One region of the Orrella dioscoreae genome, then DNA from elsewhere that is predicted to be linked to it. Evidence: predicted binding sites of a transcription regulator. Region 1 holds the regulator's gene; each other region holds the start of a gene.
What was found. The regulator sigma-54, encoded in region 1, starts transcription at its own class of promoters, with help from an activator protein. The targets are predictions, from matches to a motif close to TGGCANGNAANCTGCTTT.
Positions count from the first base shown of each region.

Region 2: a site for sigma-54 is predicted at 2,632-2,649, ahead of glnA (type I glutamate--ammonia ligase). Genes of this name have one in related genera too.
Region 3: a site for sigma-54 is predicted at 2,715-2,732, ahead of atzF (allophanate hydrolase). Genes of this name have one in related genera too.
Region 4: a site for sigma-54 is predicted at 2,215-2,232, ahead of ODI_RS00625 (amidohydrolase/deacetylase family metallohydrolase). Genes of this name have one in related genera too.

Region 1 is NZ_LT907988.1:243,567-248,064, reverse strand. Features, by position in the region: gene bfr (bacterioferritin) at 63-542, opposite strand; gene ODI_RS01185 ((2Fe-2S)-binding protein) at 916-1,188, opposite strand; gene rpoN (RNA polymerase factor sigma-54) at 1,313-2,749, opposite strand; gene ODI_RS01175 (hypothetical protein) at 2,765-3,625, shown strand; gene leuA (2-isopropylmalate synthase) at 3,974-4,498, shown strand, end outside.
Region 2 is NZ_LT907988.1:2,454,769-2,459,266, reverse strand. Features, by position in the region: gene glnL (nitrogen regulation protein NR(II)) at 1-905, opposite strand, end outside; gene glnA (type I glutamate--ammonia ligase) at 1,159-2,571, opposite strand; gene hemW (radical SAM family heme chaperone HemW) at 2,756-3,982, opposite strand; gene rdgB (RdgB/HAM1 family non-canonical purine NTP pyrophosphatase) at 4,006-4,498, opposite strand, start outside.
Region 3 is NZ_LT907988.1:962,389-966,886, forward strand. Features, by position in the region: gene uca (urea carboxylase) at 1-419, shown strand, start outside; gene ODI_RS04365 (putative bifunctional diguanylate cyclase/phosphodiesterase) at 585-2,513, shown strand; gene atzF (allophanate hydrolase) at 2,773-4,498, shown strand, end outside.
Region 4 is NZ_LT907988.1:116,700-121,197, forward strand. Features, by position in the region: gene ODI_RS00620 (xanthine dehydrogenase family protein molybdopterin-binding subunit) at 1-900, opposite strand, end outside; gene ODI_RS00625 (amidohydrolase/deacetylase family metallohydrolase) at 919-2,175, opposite strand; gene ODI_RS00630 (TonB-dependent siderophore receptor) at 2,460-4,498, opposite strand, start outside.

The DNA of each region.
Region 1 (4,498 bases):
CATGAAAAACGGCCCCTTCCGGGGCCGTTTTCTCGTTCGCGCAAGCGCTTGGCGGCGCGCGCTTACTCGCTCTCGGTTTCCATCTGGCTTTGCAGGTAGTTCTGCAGGCCGACCTGCTCGACCAGGCCGAGCTGGGTCTCGAGGTAATCGATGTGCTCTTCGGTGTCGTCCAGGATGTCCTGCAGCAGGTCGCGCGACACGTAGTCACGCACCGACTCACAGTGGGCGATGCCATCCTTGACGGTCTGCTGGGCAGCGGTTTCCAGCTTCAGGTCACAGGAGAGCAGCTCGGGCACGTTTTCGCCGATCATCAGCTTGTGCAGGTCCTGCAGGTTGGGCAGGCCGTCCAGCATGAAAATGCGCTCGATCAGGCGGTCGGCGTGCTTCATTTCGCCGATGGACTCCTCGTACTCATGCTTGCCCAGGCGCTTGAATCCCCAGTGGTTCAGCATGCGGGCATGCAGGAAATACTGGTTGATGGCCGTCAGCTCGTTGGTGAGCTGCTTGTTGAGGTACTGGATGACGGTTTTATCGCCTTTCATGACGGACTCCTGATTTCTGGGTGCGAGGCCGGGAGGGCCTGTCCTGGCGGCCGGCGCAACGGCGCCGATGCCGGACAACGGACGCAGACTAACACCGGCTCCGAAGCACTGACTACCCTTGGCGCGAAAGTCGTGAAAGGGCGTGCTAGCGCAATCAGGAACCGTCGAGCGAATGAAAATAAGAACGTTTGCGCCACGCAGCGACACCGCCCACACGGTTTCATGCGGGCCATAAGCTGGCCTGAAGCCGGAAAATCAAGCGGAATGCGCAAGAAAACGCCGAAAACTCGGGCGTTGCGGAGGGAAATACGAGGGAGAACAGCGGAAAATGGGATTGTTGCGATGCCGCAACAATCAACAGGCCTGGCTGGAATCAGGCCGCGCGGGCGATCTTGACGACGGGGTAGCCGTTGGCGGCCAAGGTGCCGGGCTGGGCGACAGCGGTGACCGGCGGCTGCATCTCGCAGTGGCCCCGGTTGGCGCAGGCGGTGCCGCCAGGCAGGTATTCGCTGGCCGTGTCGGCGCAGCAGCCACAGCAGGTGGCCACGCCAAGGTCGAACTGGAGATCAGCAAGCGACGATGCCCCAGCGGCCACGCTGGCGTGGACCTGGCTTTCGGTCACTGCGTTGCAGACACAAACGTACATGAGAATAATTATCGAAAATATCTAGACGAAAAGCAAGCGCGTGCGCAACGGCCGTGGCGGGCACGCCGCAGTGCTGGATTCCAGTCAAAAGGGGGACGCGCTGAAAGCGCGGATCAGGCGGAAATCAGGTGCGCAGCGAGGCCTGTGCCTTGCGCACGGATGCCGGGGCGATGCGCAGCGCTTCACGGTATTTGGCGACCGTTCGGCGTGCGATGACGATGCCGCGATCGGCCAGCATCTGCATGATCTGGTTGTCCGACAGCGGCTTGCCCGCGGACTCTTCCGCCACCATCTGGCGGATCTGCGCCTGCACGGCGGTGGCGGACGCCGAGCCGCCCGCTTCCGTGGCCACCCCCGCGCCGAAGAAGCGCTTGAGCTCCATGGTGCCGAAGGGTGTCAGCATGAACTTCTGGGTGGTCGCGCGCGAGATCGTGGACTCGTGCAAGCCGAGCTCGCCCGCGATGTCCTTCAGGATCAGCGGCTGCATGGCGCCGGCGCCGTGCGAGAAGAATTCGGACTGGCGGTCGACGATGGCCTGCGACACCCGCAGGATGGTGTCGAAGCGCTGTTCGACGTTGCGCACCATCCAGCGCGCCTGCTGCAACTGCGATTGCAAGGCGGAATGATCGCCGCTGCGGTTGCTGGCCAGGACCTGGGCATAGACCGAGTTGATGCGCAGGCGCGGCATGACGGCGGTGTTCAGCACGGCCTGCCAACCTTTGCGCGTCTTGTGCACGATGACGTCGGGCACGGCGTAATCGGCCGCGGGCACGGTCCACGCGCGGCCCGGACGCGGATCCAGGCGCAGGATGAGCGAATGGGCCGCGCGCAGGGCCTCGTCGCCACAGTGCAGCGCCTCGCGCAGCTTGGCCGCGCTGCCACCGGCCAGCAGCTGAAGATGCTCGGCACAGAGCTTGCGGGCCAGCGCCAGCACCTGCGGATCGGCAGCCTCGGGGAAGCGCTCCGGGTCGGGGTGGCGCAATTGCAGCACCAGGCAGTCGGCCACGTCGAAGGCCCCCACCCCCGAGGGATCGAAGGAGCGCAGCAGCGTGAGCGCGGCGTGCAACTCATCTTCGTCGCACTCCAGTTCGGCGGGCAGCCAGCCCAGGATCTCTTCCAGCGAAGAGGCCAGGAAGCCGTTCTCGTCCAGTTCGTCGATGAGCAGCTCGACCAGCGCCGCATCACGGTCGCTGACGCGGGTCAGCGACAGCTGGCCGAGCAGGTGCTCGCGCAGCGTCTCGGCGCGCACCGCCTCGGGAAAGGCGCGGTCGTCGTCATCGTTCTGGCTGGAACCGCTGCCGCGCATGCCGTCTTCCAGCGATACCGTGGCGGACTCGTAATCCGCGCCGCTGTCACCCGCGTCGCCCTCGGCGGGGGCATCGCCTTCGGAATCGCCGCCCGGCTCGCCTTCGCGCTCGAGCATGGGGTTTTCAGTGAGCGCCTGCGCGATCTCCATTTCGAGCTCGAGCGCCGACAGCTGCAGCATCCGGATGGATTGCTGCAGTTGCGGTGTCAGCGTGAGGTGCTGACTGTGTCGCAGTTCTAAGGAATGGCGCGTCATGAGACAATATTTTGCATGAACTCTGCAGATCGCTCCCAAGAAGACGCCCGACTCCTCAGCCGCACCTTGCTGGGCTTGGCGACGCCGCGTCTCATCCGGCGCGCCATAGTAATCGTCATCGCGGCGCTTGTGTGGCTGTTCATCTGCTCCCGCATCCTGGGTTTCGGCGCCGGCATGCGTTATACGGCGCTGGCGCCGCTGGGCCAGCAGACCGTCGACCTGCTGATCCGCATCAATCCTTATTTGTGGTGGGTCGTCGTGGTGCTGTTCACGCTGGCCGTCTTCTTCGGGGTGCGCGGCTGGTACGAACGCAGCATTGCCGCTGGCCGCGCCCAGCCCGTCGACCTGCCCACCCTGCGCGACTTGGCCCACGGCCTGTCGGACGACGGCCGGATGGTGCTGGGCTGGGCCTGGCGAGACCGTGAGGACCCCATCACCGTGGGCGACCTGCTACTGGCGCGCGACGAAATGCGTCATGGCCGCGCCAGCAAGATCTACCTGGCACGCGAACAGGCCGAGGCATTGCGCCTGCCGCCCCTGGAAACGGCCCCTGCCGCACCCGGGGTCTCCGCGCCTGCCCCCGCCGTGCGCAAGGCAGGCGCCCCCGCTGCGCCGGCCGAGCCGCCCCTGGGCGACCTGGCGCCGCGCTCGCGCAGTCAGGATGTCTTTGCCCCCCGTCCCGCCGCGCCCGCGCCCAAGGCGGAACCGGCACCGGCGCCCACCCCCGCGTCTTCGCCAGCGAAGGCCGAGCCCGTCATCGGGACCACGCCCGCCGAACCCACGCTGCGCGCCGAGCCGCGCGTACAGCCCGAAGCGCCTCGCGCCACGACGCAGCGCACCGAACCCCGCCTGGGCGACATCGGCCCGAAACGCTGAAAAAAGGGAGCGCCGCGCACATGGCAATTTGCCAGCGCGGCGCAAATGTGTTCGACTATCGCCTTATGGCCGATCTTCAGACCTCCTCTCTGAACACCGCTGCCGGGCGCTCCAGCCTGGCCGTCGGCCTTGTCGCGTCCTCCTCCCTGGCCCTAGCGCTAGCACTAGCGATCGGTTGCCGAGCCTAGCGCTCCGTGGCAGTTCGGCAGCCTGTCGCCACACGGTTTTTTCCTGTCCAGAATTCTCGCCTGGCCCAAGCCAGGGCACGCCGCCTACACTGGCGGCGCGAAATCATACGGACGGCCGTGACCCCAACCGACCCGGCCGCCCCACTGTTCACAGAGGTGCATGATGCTTGCCAACCCCATCCAGAAGTACAAACCCTTCGTTCCGTTTGATCGCGACTTCTCCGAGCGCACCTGGCCCAGCCGCCGGATCACGACGCCGCCGATCTGGATGAGCACGGACCTGCGCGACGGCAACCAATCCTTGATCGAACCGATGAGCGTCGAGCGCAAGCTGCGCTTCTTCGACCAGCTGCTGAAGATCGGCTTCAAGGAAATCGAGGTGGGTTTCCCCTCGGCCTCGCAGACCGACTTCGATTTCGTGCGCCGCCTGATCGACGAAAACCGCATCCCCGAGGACGTCACCATCATCGTGCTGACGCAGGCGCGCGAAGACCTGATCTCCCGCACGGTCGAGGCCGCCGCCGGCGCCAGGCAGGCCATCATCCACCTGTACAACGCCTGCGCGCCCGCCTTCCGCAAGATCGTCTTCAACATGAGCCGCGACGAGATCCGCAACATCGCGGTCACCGGCACGCGCCTGGTCAAGCAGCACATGGCCAAGTATCCGCAGACCCGCTGGGGCTAC
Region 2 (4,498 bases), 2.2 Mb from region 1:
TGGAAGATGCGCTCGCGCAAGGGTTCGGGCACGCCCGGACCGTTGTCGATGACTGCGACCACGAGCGCCATGCGGTGCTGGCGATGCGCCAGCATGACCTGGCGCGCGACGCGCGTGCGCAAGGTGATCTGCGCGCCCGCGGTCACCTGCGGCTGCGTGAGCGCCTGTGCGGCATTGCGCACGACATTGAGCAGCGACTGGATGAGCCGCTCGGCATCGGCCTGGATGTCAGGCACCGACGCGTCGTAGTCGCGCAGCAGCGAGATGTCGCGTCCGTATTCGGCGCGGATCAGCGCGCACACGCGTTCGCAGATCTCGTGGATATTGACCGCGCGCGTGTGGATGGGCGCACGTTGCGGCGTGGCCAGGCGATCGACCAGCGACTGCAGGCGATCGGCCTCGGAAATGATGACTTGCGTGTATTCGGTGAGCGCCGGATCGGGCAGCTCGGCTTCCAGCAATTGCGCCGCGCCACGCAAGCCGCCCAGGGGATTCTTCACCTCGTGGGCCAGATTGCGCAGCAGCTCGCGCTGCGTTTCGATCTCGTCGACCAGGCGTTGATTGCGGTCGGCCAGCACGCGCTGCTCGATCTCGCGCACTTCCATCAACACCGGCCAGCGCTGGTCGGTGAGCGCCACGATGGTGGCCGCGACCTGGAAGAAATCGTGGCCGCGATACAGCGTGACCAGTTGGCGGCGATCGACGAAACGCCGCGCCTGCGCCTGCCCGATGGCGTCCTGGATGTCGTCGGATTCCTCGAACAGGCCGGCAGCGCGGCTGCCGGTCAGCTGTTTGCGAGAGCGGCCGAAGATGTCTTCCGCGGCGGCGTTCGCATACTCGACCCTGCCTTCGCTGCTCAGCAGCAGCACGGCGGTGGCGAGCAGATCGAAGGCATCTACATTCATGGATCGTCTGGGAGGGCGTGGACCCGACGGCACGACGGGCGGGCACTGCGGGAGACAGCAAACTGCCTGCAACGACAAGGCAATGCGGGAACTGAAGGCGATTGCGGCAACAACGACTGCGGGGCACTGCGTGCGCCGCGCGGCGCGGTGCGTGAAAAAACCGGAACCGGAACCGGAACCGGAACCGCGCGGCGGGTATCGACGCCGCGGCAAGGGCCTGAGCCCCGCGCCGCGGCGCGCCACCTCAACCTGATTACAGGCTGTAGTACAGGTCGAACTCGACCGGGTGCGTGGTCATGCGCAGACGGTTCACTTCCTGCATCTTCAGGTCGATGTACGCGTCGAGCATGCTGTTGCTGAACACGCCGCCACGGGTCAGGAACTCGCGGTCGTTGTCCAGGGCTTCCAGGGCCTGCTCCAGCGACGAGCAGACGGTCGGGATCTTCGCGTCTTCTTCCGGCGGCAGGTCGTACAGGTTCTTGTCGGCGGGATCGCCCGGGTTGATCTTGTTCTGGACGCCGTCCAGGCCGGCCATCATCAGGGCCGAGAAAGCCAGGTACGGGTTGGCCAGGGGATCCGGGAAGCGCGTCTCGATGCGGCGGGCCTTGGGGTTGCCGACGTAGGGGATGCGGATCGAGGCCGAACGGTTGCGGGCCGAGTAGGCCAGCTTGACCGGGGCTTCGTAGTGCGGGACCAGGCGCTTGTACGAGTTGGTGCCGGGGTTCGTGATGGCGTTCAGGGCACGGGCGTGCTTGATGATGCCGCCGATGTAGTGCAGCGCGAACTCCGACAGGCCGGCGTAGCCGTTGCCAGCGAACAGGTTCTGGCCGTCCTTCCAGATGGATTGGTGGACGTGCATGCCGGAACCGTTGTCGCCAACGATGGGCTTGGGCATGAACGTGGCGGTCTTGCCGTAGGCATGGGCCACGTTGTGGATCACGTACTTCATGACCTGGTTCCAGTCGGCGCGCTGGACCAGGGTCGAGAACTTGGTGCCGATTTCCAGCTGGCCGGGGCCGGCCACTTCATGGTGATGCACTTCGACGGGCACGCCCAGCTGGTCCAGCAGCAGGCACATTTCCGAACGCATGTCCTGGAAGGAATCGACCGGGGGCACGGGGAAGTAGCCGCCCTTGACGCGCGGACGGTGGCCCAGGTTGCCGCCTTCGAATTCGAGGGCGCTCGACCACGAGGCTTCTTCCGACTTGATCTTGACGAAGCAGCCCGACGCGTCGGCGTTCCAGGTCACGCCGTCGAACACGAAGAACTCGGGTTCCGGACCGAAGTAGGCGGTGTCGCCCAGGCCGCTGGACTTCAGGTAGGCTTCGGCGCGGCGAGCCAGCGAACGCGGGTCGCGGTCATAGCCCTTCATGTCGGACGGCTCGACCACGTCGCAGGTCAGGTTCAGCGTGACTTCTTCGCGGAACGGATCCAGGCGGGCGGTGGAGGTGTCCGGCACCAGCAGCATGTCCGAAGCTTCGATGCCCTTCCAGCCGGCGATCGACGAGCCGTCGAAGGCTTGGCCGCCTTCCAGCTTGTCTTCGTCAACAGCGTGGTGCGGCACGGAAACGTGCTGTTCCTTACCGGCGGTATCGGTGAAGCGGAAGTCGACGAACTTGACTTCATGCTCTTTAATCAGCTTCAGAACATCTTGGGGCGTGGCCATGTCATCTCCAGGGGGTATCAACAAAGAGTCGAGAACGTCGCTCGACCGGCGGGATTACATCAAGCAAGTTGCGTGCCAACTTGAAACACGCGTCATGACGGGGAACCGTGCGAGGAAATCGGGCAATATGCACCACTATAGTGCTTATATTGGTGCATGAAGCCCCATCGTGGGGCTTATGCCACTACAGGAATATTTCCTGGAGGTCGTTGAGGAAGCGCCAACCCAGCGGCGTCGCCCGCAGGCGAGTGGGGTCGGGATCCAGCAGGCCGCGGCGGGTGGCGGCCTGCAGGGGCTGCAGGATGGCGGCCAGCGGCAGGCCGGTGCGCTCGGTGAACAACGTGGCGGCCACCCCTTCGCGCAGGCGCAAGGCGTTCAGCATGAATTCGAAGGGCAAGGCCTCCTGCTCCACCTGCGTGCCGTGGGCCAGGTGCGAGCCGTCGCCGGCCAGCGCCTGCGTCATCCAGCTGTCCGGATTGCGCAGCCTGGCTTCGCGCACGATGCGGTCGTGGAAGGACAGCTTGCCGTGCGCGCCCGGGCCCAGGCCCAGATAGTCGCCGAATTCCCAGTAGTTCAGGTTGTGGCGGCTGCGCGCGCCCGGCCGCGCATAGGCGGAGACCTCGTAACGCGTCAGGCCTGCCTCGGCGGTGGCGGCCTCCAGCGCATCCTGCATCGCGGCGCTGGTGTCGTCATCCGGCAACTCGGGCGGATACTTGGCGAAGACCGTATTCGGCTCCATCGTCAGGTGATACAGCGACAGGTGCTCGGTGCCATGCGACAAGGCCGTGCGCAGGTCCAGCAAGGCGCCGTCCAGGCTTTGTCCCGGCAGCGCGAACATCACGTCGAGATTCACCCGCGCCACCGCCTTCTGCGCCGCATCGATGGCGGCGCGCGCCTGCCCGGCGTCATGCACCCGCCCCAAGGCCTTCAATTGCGCGTCATCGAAACTCTGGATGCCCAGCGAGATGCGGTTCACGCCGCTGGCGGCAAAGTCGCGCAGGCGCGCAGCCTCGGTGGCCCCCGGGTTCGCCTCGAGCGTGATCTCGGCGTCCGGCAGCACGTTCAGACAGGCCCGCAGCATGGCCAGCAACTCGTCCACGCCCGCGGCGGACAGCAGGCTGGGCGTGCCCCCGCCAATGAAGACCGAGATGACCTGCCTGCCCCAGACTGACGGCAAGGCCTGCTCCAGGTCGCGACGCAAGGCGTCCAGATACCGGCGCTCGGGCAGCTCTCCCACGATGGCGTGGGAATTGAAATCGCAATAGGGGCACTTGCGCACGCACCAGGGCACGTGCACATAGACCGACAAGGGCGGCAGGCTGGTCAGGCGCGACGCGCCCGGCCCGTGCGCGCCGGGGGGGCGGGACGGGGCCTGGCGGCCTTCTGCGACGATGGGAATGGTGAGCGCCATGGCGCCTTGCTTCGCCTGGAAAATCAGCGCCGTGGCCAGCGCGCCAGCAACTCGGCCAGCGCCAGGCCGCGATGGCTGTGGCGGTTCTTCTCGGCGGGCTCGAGCTCGGCAGCCGTGCGGCCCAGCGCGGGCAGGAAGAAATGCGGGTCGTAGCCGAAACCCTGCGCGCCGCGCGGCGCATCGACGATTTCGCCCTGCCACACGCCTTCGGCGATGAGCGGCTGGGGATCATCGGCCGAACGCACCATGACCAGCAACGCCACATACCACGCGCGGCGGTCGGCCACGCCTTGCAGGCGGCGCACCAGCAGGGCGTTGTTCGCGGCGTCGTCGCGCGCGCCCTCGCCTTCCGACTGCGCATAACGGGCCGACAGCACGCCCGGCTTGCCGCCGAGCGCGGCCACGCAGAGGCCCGAATCGTCGGCCAGCGCGGGCAGCCCGGTCAACTGGCTGGCGTGGCGCGCCTTGGCCAGCGCATTCTCGACAAAGGTCACGTGGGGTTCGGGCGCCTCGGGC
Region 3 (4,498 bases), 720 kb from region 1:
TCGAAGAGGAAGTGTTCGACTTTGCGCGGCATCGGGCCTTCCTGGCCGAGCAGGCCGGAAGCATCGCAGCCTTCACCGCGCGCCAGCAGCGCGCGTACGCCGAGGAAGTGGCGCTGTGGCAGGCCGATGACGCGGCGGCGCCGCAGGAGGCGCCTGTCGCGCCGCAGGCGGAACTGGCCGCGGGGCGCGTCGTGGCCGCCGACATGTGCGGCAGCGTCTGGAAGGTGTTGGCCGAGCCGGGCCAGGCCGTGCGGGCGGGCGACACGCTGGTGGTGGTGGAGGCCATGAAGATGGAACTGGCCGTGCTGGCGCCGGCTGACGGCGTGGTCAAGGCAGTCGCCTGCGTGCCCGGCCAGGCCGTGGTCACGGGCGATGCCCTGGTCGTGATGGAAGAGACGGAGGACAGCCTGGCGGCTTGAGCCCGGCCGCCTGCGCACGTGCGTGGCGTCATCCCTATTTGTAAGCATCTGTTGGGATCGCGTTAGAATCGCCCCCTGTCGGGCTGGCGGCCATCGCCAGGTTTGCGCCCGACGCTTCCGGGGCGTATCAAGCCGTGCCACGCTGGCCGGCGTGGCCCGTCCCGGATGCCGAAACACCGGGAGAGTCCGCTGGCAACGAAGCAGAAAAAACCGCGCAGCCGCGCGGGCTGGTACAGCCTGCTGTATGGCACGGCCGCATCGGGGTGCGCTGTCGTCATCGACCTGTGGCTGCTCGCCGGCCCGCCCGCCGGCAGGGTACTGGGGTCGCTGGTCGCCAGTCTGCTCTTCGTCCTGCTCACCGCCGTGGGGCTCTACTTCCTGCTGCGCCGGGTCGAGCGCGAGAGCCAGCTCGATGCCGCCATGCGCGATTACCTCGTACAGGCCGCCGCCGTCTTCGATAGCACCCAGGAAGGCGTGCTGATCACCGACGCGCACAACCAGGTCGTCCACGTCAATCCCGCCTTCACGCGCATCACCGGCTACAGCGAGAGCGAGATCCGCGGCCAGAACCCGCGCGTGCTGAAATCCGGCTACCACGACAAGCCGTTCTACGACGCCCTCTGGCATGCCCTGGTCCGTGACGATGTCTGGCAGGGCGAAATCTGGAATCGCCGCAAAAGCGGGGATATCTATCCCCAGTGGCAAACGCTGCGCGTCTTGCGCAACGAGGCGGGCGAGCCGCGCTATTTCGTGGCCGTGTTCTCGGACCTGAGCGCCATCAAGCGTTCCGAGGATGAGCGCGCCCGCCTCGTGCATTACGACCCGCTCACGGACCTGCCCAACCGGCTGCTTTTCATGGAGCGGCTGGGCCACGCCTTCTCGCGCCTGCAGGCTGAAGGCCGCGGCGGCGCGCTGATGGTCGTCAACCTCGATCACTTCCGCCACGTCAACGAAAGCTACGGCCATGCCGTGGGCGACGAGGTGCTGCGTGCCACCGGCAAGCGCCTGGCGAAACTCTGCGACGGACAGGCCTCGCTCTATCACCTGGGCGCGGACGAGTTCGCGCTGCTCTATGAGAAGAGCGCCGATCCCTTGCGCGTCGCGGGCCTGGCCGAGCGCGTGCTGCAGGGCATGCTGGCGCCCTGTGAGGTGAACGAGCGGACGGTGTTCGTGCAGGCCTACATGGGTATCAGCCTGTTCCCGCAAGGCACGGCTGGCGTCGACGAAGTGCTGCGCAACGCCACCACCGCCTACGCCGAGGCGACCCGCGGCGGCAGGCCTTCCTTCGCGTTCTACACCGAAGAACTCACCTTGCAGGCGCGCCACCGGCTGGAGCTGGGCGCGGCCTTGCGGCTTGCCGTCGAACGCAAGGAACTGGTGCTGTACTACCAACCGATACATGACCTGCGCACCGGCAGCCTGGCTGGCGTGGAGTCGCTGGTGCGCTGGCAGCGCCCGGTGCACGGGCTCGTGCCGCCGGGCGAGTTCATCCCGCTGGCCGAGGAAATGGGTCTCATCGACAGGGTCGACGCCTGGGTCATGGGCGAAGCCTGTGCCCAGATGCAGGCCTGGCGGCAGCGCGGCGTTTCCCCGGGCTTCGTCGCGGTGAACGTGTCCAGCCGTCTCTTCGGCGGCGACATGCTGTTGCCGCGCGTCGAGGAGGTGCTGGCCCAGACGGGCATGGACGCCAGCCTGCTCGAGATCGAGGTGACCGAGAGCGCCATCATGGACCAGCCCGACCGGGCGCTTGCGCAACTCGACCGCCTGCACGTGCGTGGCGTGCGGCTGGCGCTCGATGACTTCGGCACGGGCTATTCCTCCCTGCTGCGCTTGAAGCTGCTGCCGCTGCACAAGCTCAAGATCGACCAGGGTTTCGTGCGCGGCCTGCCGGACAGCCAGGGCGACCGCGCCATCGTGCTGGCCATCATTTCCCTGGCCCATCAACTGGGCTTGAAGGTGCTGGCCGAAGGCGTCGAGACGCAGGCCCAGCTTGACTTCCTCGTGGCCCATGGCTGTGACCTGGCGCAAGGGTATTTCTTCGGCCGTCCGGTGCCGGCCGGCGTGCTGTTTCCAGACGAGCCCTTGGCGCATTAGCGCTGGCGCACAGGCGCCGGCAACGGCCCGCCTTCTTCCTTCCTCCTGCTTTCCTTCCTCGCGGCATGCGCCATGACGGTGCATGCCCGCGTGCGCGCGACCGGCTTTGGTGCCTGCGCCGCACCGGTGCGCGCATCGCGGTGTTCCATGGGATCGGCCTTGCCTCGTGATGCCCGCCCCGGCGCCACACGGCCGCCAAGTTGGCACAGCGCTTGCTTAAGAGGAGGGAACCGCACTTGTATACAAGAAGGAATTCAACATGCCGGCGCAACCCTCCGCCTCTTTTCCCCGCCAGGGCTGGACCCTTGCCGACTGGCAGTCGGCCTACCGGCGTGACGGGCTCGCGCTGGCGGACGTGCTGGCGGATTTCGCCGCGCGCGCGAACGATGCCGATCCCGCGCTGATCCTGCGCGCCGATGCGGCGCGGCTGACCCAGCAGGCCGAGGCGCTGGCCGCCCGCGTGGCGGCGGCGGGCGGTTCGCTGGCAGGCTTCCCGCTGTACGGCGTGCCCTTCGTCGTGAAGGACAACATCGACGTGGCGGGCTGGCCCACCACGGCCGCGTGCCCGGCTTACGCCTACACCCCCGCCGAGGACGCGGAAGTGGTGCGCCGCCTGAAAGCCGCCGGCGCCATCGTGATCGGCAAGGCCAACCTCGACCAGTTCGCGACGGGCCTGGTCGGCACGCGTTCGCCTTTCGGGCCGGTGCCCAACACCTTCGATCCCGCCTATGTCAGCGGCGGCTCCAGCTCGGGCTCGGCATCGGTGGTGGCGCGCGGCTGGGTGCCGTTCTCGCTGGGCACCGACACGGCGGGGTCGGGCCGGGTGCCCGCCGCCTTCAACAATATCGTCGGCCTGAAACCGACGGTCGGCGCCTTCAGCGGCCGCGGCGCCGTCCCGGCCTGCCGCACGCTGGACTGCATCAGCGTCTTCGCCCTGACGGTGAGCGACGCAGAGGCCGTGGCGGACATCGCCGCGGGCCATGACCCGGCAGACCCCTACAGCCGGGCGCGTCCGGCGGGCGCCACGGCGTGGCCGCGCCCGCGCGCCCGCATCGCCATCCCTGCGCAGTGCGAGTTCTTTGGCGACGCGTTCGCCGAGGCGCATTACGCGCGCGCCCTCCAGACGCTGCGCGACAGCGGCGCCGAGGTCGTGGAGATCGACTTCGCGCCCTTCGCCGAGCTGGCTGCGCTGCTGTATCAAGGCCCCTGGGTGGCAGAGCGCTACACCGTCGCCGAGGACCTGCTGGCGCGCGATCCGGATGCCGTGCATCCCGTGGTGCGCGGCATCCTGGAACAGGCGCGTGGCTACAGCGCTGCCGACGCATTCCGGGCGGAGTACCGGCGCGCCGAATTGGCCCGGACGATCCAGGCCACGCTGGCCGAGGTCGATGCGCTGATGGTGCCGTCCACGCCGTCCATCTACACCATCGAGGCCCTGCTGGCAGACCCGGTCACGCTGAACTCGCGCCTGGGCACCTATACGAACTTCACCAACCTGGCGGACCTCAGCGCCCTGGCGGTGCCTGCGGGCCTGCGCGAGGACGGGCTGCCTGCGGGCGTGACCTTCATCGCGCCCGCCTGGCACGACGCCGCGCTGGCCGAGCTGGGCCGCCGCTGGGAGCGGCTGCACACCCTGCCCGCGGGCGTGGCGGCGCGCACCCAGGCGCCGCGCATGATCCGGCTGGCCGTGGTGGGCGCGCACCTGCGCGGCATGCCGCTCAATCACCAGCTGACCTCGCGTGACGCCGTGTTCGTGGAGGCCTGCCACAGCGCCAGCGATTACCGCCTGTATGCCTTGCCCGGCACGGTGCCGCCCAAGCCGGGGCTGGCGCGTGGCAAGGATGGCGCGGCCATCGCGCTGGAACTCTGGGATGTGCCGGCCACCGCCTTCGGCGATTTCGTCGCCGAAGTGCCGGGCCCGCTGGGCATCGGCACGGTGACGCTGGCCGACGGCCGCGAGGTCAAGGGCTTCATCTGTGAACCCC
Region 4 (4,498 bases), 130 kb from region 1:
GATGTCGTAGTCGTGTTCACGGCAGTTGGCGTTGGCGGTCAACTGCTCTCGGCGGTCCTCGATCCAGCGCACCGGATGTCCCAGCCGCAAGGCCAGCCAGGCCACGCAGACCTCCTCGGGCAGCAGGATGCCCTTGTAGCCAAAGCCGCCGCCCACGTCCGGCGAGATGACGCGCACGCGCCCCTCGTCCAGGCCCAGGCAGCCCGCCAGACCCGTGCGGTTGATATGCGGCATCTGGGCGGAGGTCACCAGCACCAGCTGGTCGGCGCGGCGGTCCCAATAGGCCACGCAGCCCCGCCCTTCCATGGGCGCCATGCTCTGGCGCGCGGTGCGCAGCTTGCGATGCACCCTGATGGGCGCGTTGCGGCGCAGCGCCTCGAACACGGGCACCTGGTCGGCACCCACATGCGTTTCCAGGAACACGTTGTCGCCCCAGTGTTCATGCACCTGCGCCGAGCCCGGCTCGCGCGCGGCCAGCATGTCCACCACCGCGGGCAGTTCGTCGAAATCCACGTAGACCTGCGCCGCGATGTCTTCCGCCTCGGCGCGCGTGGGTGCCAGGCACATGGCGATCATCTCGCCCACCTGCCGCACCTTGTCATGGGCCAGGACGGGCTGCTCGGACGACTTGAAACCCGGCAGGCCCGAGTTGGCGACGATGGGCCGCACGCCGTCCAGGTCCGCGGCAACGAACACACAGGCCTCGCGCCCCGCCGGTTTCTCGATGCCGGTGATGCGGCCATGCGCCACGGGGCTGCGCACGAAGGCGACGTCCTGCATGCCAGGCAGGCGCAGGTTGGGCACGTAGTCGCCGCGGCCGCGCATGAAGCGGTCGTCTTCCTTGCGCGGCACGCGCGCGCCGATGCCTTGCGGATGCGCGGGCTGACGGGTCTGGGCCATGATGCGTATCGCCGGCAACTATGCGGCCTGGGCCACGGGAAGAATGGCCGCGCGCGCGTCGAAGCGCTTGCCAGCGCGCAGGCAGAAAGCCGGGCTGAGCATGCGGTCGGTCACGACCTGCGTGCCCTCGTTGTCACGCATGACGAAGCGCCCCCGCACGTCATCCAGCACGCTGACGTCCGCCACGGCGCCCGCACGCAGCGTGCCCAGTTCGTTCTCCATGCGCAGCAAGGCTGCCGCGTTCACCGTCACCATGCGCACCACGTGGTCCAGCGGCAGGCCCAGCGCCATCATCGCGCTCATGGCGGACACCAGCGAGAAGCGCGTCTTGCCACGGAAGAGATGTTCCTCTTCATCCGGATGCGAGTCGGGCGTGCCTGCCGGCGCGGGCACGGTCGTGTTGTAGCCGTGCATGTCCGCACCCAGCGTGTCGGGGATGAAACCTGCCTCGATCACTTTCCGGGCCGACTCGAAGCTGAAGTGGGAACCGTGGCCCACGTCCATCTTCAACCCGCGCGCCATCGCTTCGCGCACGATGGGATGGACCTGGCCATTGACCTCGACGAAGCCGCCGGGATGACGGCTGAACGGATGGGCCAGTACGTCGCCCGGCCGCAGCAGGTCCATGACCTGCGGCAGGATGGTGTCGGGATCGACGTCCAGGCCGCCCCCATCCGGCGTGGGCCAGAGCTGGCCGAAATGCACGTAGACGGGCAGGTCCGCCTCACGGCCGATCTGTGCGGCCAGCTTCATCACGTCCAGGCCCCAACGGGCGAATCCGCCCAGTTCGGCATGGGCCTTGATGCCCTTGACCAGGTCGAGGTTGGCACGCGCGGACTTCACCGTGGCGGCCACGTCCAGACAGCTCGGCCGGTAGAGCTCGGGGTAGTAGTGCCCCTCCAGGCCCCCCACCAGGTACGCCGACAGGAAAGCCAGCAGGCGCGTCTCGCTTTTCTCCGCGACGTAATGGCGGAACGCCGGCAGCGTGATACAGCTCGGGCCACCCTGATCCACCAGCGTGGTCACGCCCGAGTACACCCCGCACATGTCCGGATCCAGCCCGAAGCGGCCCGTGACGTAGCGGAAGACGTGCGCGTGCGTGTCGATGAGACCGGGCAGCACCAGCTTGCCGCGGCAATCGATCGTCTCGGCCAGGCCGCCCGGCTCGACGTCGATGCCCAGGATCGCGCCGTCGCGCACGAGCAGGTCACCCACCTTGTCGGTGCCGCTGGCCGGGTCGATGATCCGGCCGCCCTTCAACACTATCGTCGCCATCGTTGTCCTCGTACGGCAAAGGTTGTTCTTGATGCTCATCAAGCAACAACCGTGCCAGGATCAACGCCCGCGCAATTTAAGTGGTATGCCTCTTAATTTTTAAGAATCCCTTGCCCTGCCACATGCTCCGCCTTGCGGCACGTGCACAAGAAAAGGGAAAGCCCGCACTTTTCCGGCGCATTTAGGAGGTATGCCACTTATTTCAGGGACGGAGTCTTCGCATGGAACGAGACGCCCCGCCCGGAAACGCCGGACGGGGCCTGGTCCTTCCCTGCCGGATGCGCCTACCAGGCGTAGTTGGCGGTCAGCATCGCCGTGCGCGGCTGGCCGTAGTAGCACGCGAAGGCATAGCAGGAACTCAGGTAGCGCTTGTCGAAGACGTTCATCAGGTTCAGCGTGAACTTCCAGTTTTGCACCTGGTATCCCAGCATCGCGTCGTACACCGTATAGCCATCGGTCTTGACCAGATTTGGGCCGTCGTGGGTGCCGGCCACATAGCGCACGCCACCGCCTGCAAGCAGTCCCGGTACCCAGGCGTCGGGCAGGCGGTAGTCCACCCACAGTGAAGCCATTCGCGCCGGCGTGTCGGGCTGGCGCCGCCCCACCTCGCCCGGCACGTTGCTCTCGGTGATCTCGCTGTGGTTGAACGTGAGCGCACCGCGCAGGCGCAGACTGCGCGTGAGGTGGGTGGCGGCCTCCAGTTCGACGCCCTTGGAGGTGACCTCGCCGGTCTGGACCCGGCCGTTGGGGAAGGCCACCTGGTCGGGGTGCAAGGTGGGCAGGTTCTGCTGGGTCAGGTGATAGGCGGCCAGCGTAACCAGCGTTTCACTGCCCGGGGGCTGCCACTTGATGCCAGCCTCGACCTGCTCGCCCTTGGTGGGCCTGAAGGGAGTTCCGTCATACGTCACGCCGCCCACGGGCTCGAACGAGGTGGCATAGCTGACGTAAGGCGCAATGCCGCGAGGGGCCAGATACGTCAGGCCCACGCGGCCCGTGAAGGCGTTGTCGCGCTGTTTCTGGCGCAGTCCACTCACGCGGCTCAGCGCACGGTTCTCCGCCCAGTCCTGCCTGCCGCTCAGCGTGACCACCCAACGGTCCAGGAACTTGCTTTGCTGCTGGGCATATACCCCCAACTGCTCGAAACGCACCTTGTCGCTGTTGCGCAAGGCCATGACGGACGGCACGCCAGGCACGCCGGATACCGGTGAGAAGAGGTCTGTCGCAGGCGCACTCCCACGATAGTTGAAGGTATCGGAGTGACTGCGGCCGTAATCGAAACCCAGCAAGGTCGTGTGCTCGCCGCCGAGGCCTTGCCAGCGGGTGCTGAGGTTCGTGTCCGCGCCCAACTGGCTCGTGTCGTCGAGCCGGCGCACGGACTGGCGCGCCACCACGCGGTTGCCCGGCAGGTCGCCGCCCCCGGCAGCGTGGAACAGATAGCCATAACGCAGCGCAGACTCGCCATAGCGGACGGATTGGCGCAGTTTCACCGACTCGTTGAAGGCATGATCCAGTACGTAGCCGATGCTCTTGCTGGTGGAGTTCCAGTAATCATGGCGCGGGTCACCCAGGTTCGTATCGCGGGACGGCTCGCCGAGCGGATTGGGCCGTACCGTGCCGCTGTAAGGCAGGCCCATGTAGTAGGTGCCCTTGCTCTTCTGGTAGCTCGCCAACACCGTCAGGCTGGTGGCGGCCGAGGGCTGCCAGGTCAGGGACGGCGCGAGGAAACTGCGGTCGTCGCGGCCGTTGTCCACGAAGGTGCCGCTTTCGCGCAACAGCCCCGTCAACCGATAGCTCAACGTGCCCGTGTCGTTCAGCGCGCCGGTGTGATCCGTGGCGACCTGGCGCCGGTCGTTCGTGCCGCCCGTGACTTCGATCTCGTGGCGGGCTTCAGTGCTCGGCCGTTTGGACACCAGGTTGACGACCCCGCTGGGGCCCGATTGGCCATAGAGCATGGACGCGGGCCCGCGCAGCACCTCCACCCGCTCCAGGCCATAGACCTCCACTGGCGCATCCAGCACGTTGTAGTGCAGCCGCATGCCGTCGAGCAGCAACCCGCCGTTGCTCACAACGAAGCCGCGCATGGTGAAGGTGTCATAGGCGTTACCGTCACCATTCGAATAGGCTGCAGCGCCCATGCCCGCGGTATAGCGCAGGCCATTGGCGACGTTCAGCGTGCCCTGGGTCTCCAGGGCGTCGCGCCCGACCACGGACACAGACTGGGGGGTCTCCAGAATAGGCGTATCGGTCTTGGTGCCGACGGCGCTGCGCGTGGCGACGAAACCTTGCACCGGCCCCGTCGCGCTTTCCTGGAAGGCCGTGCCGG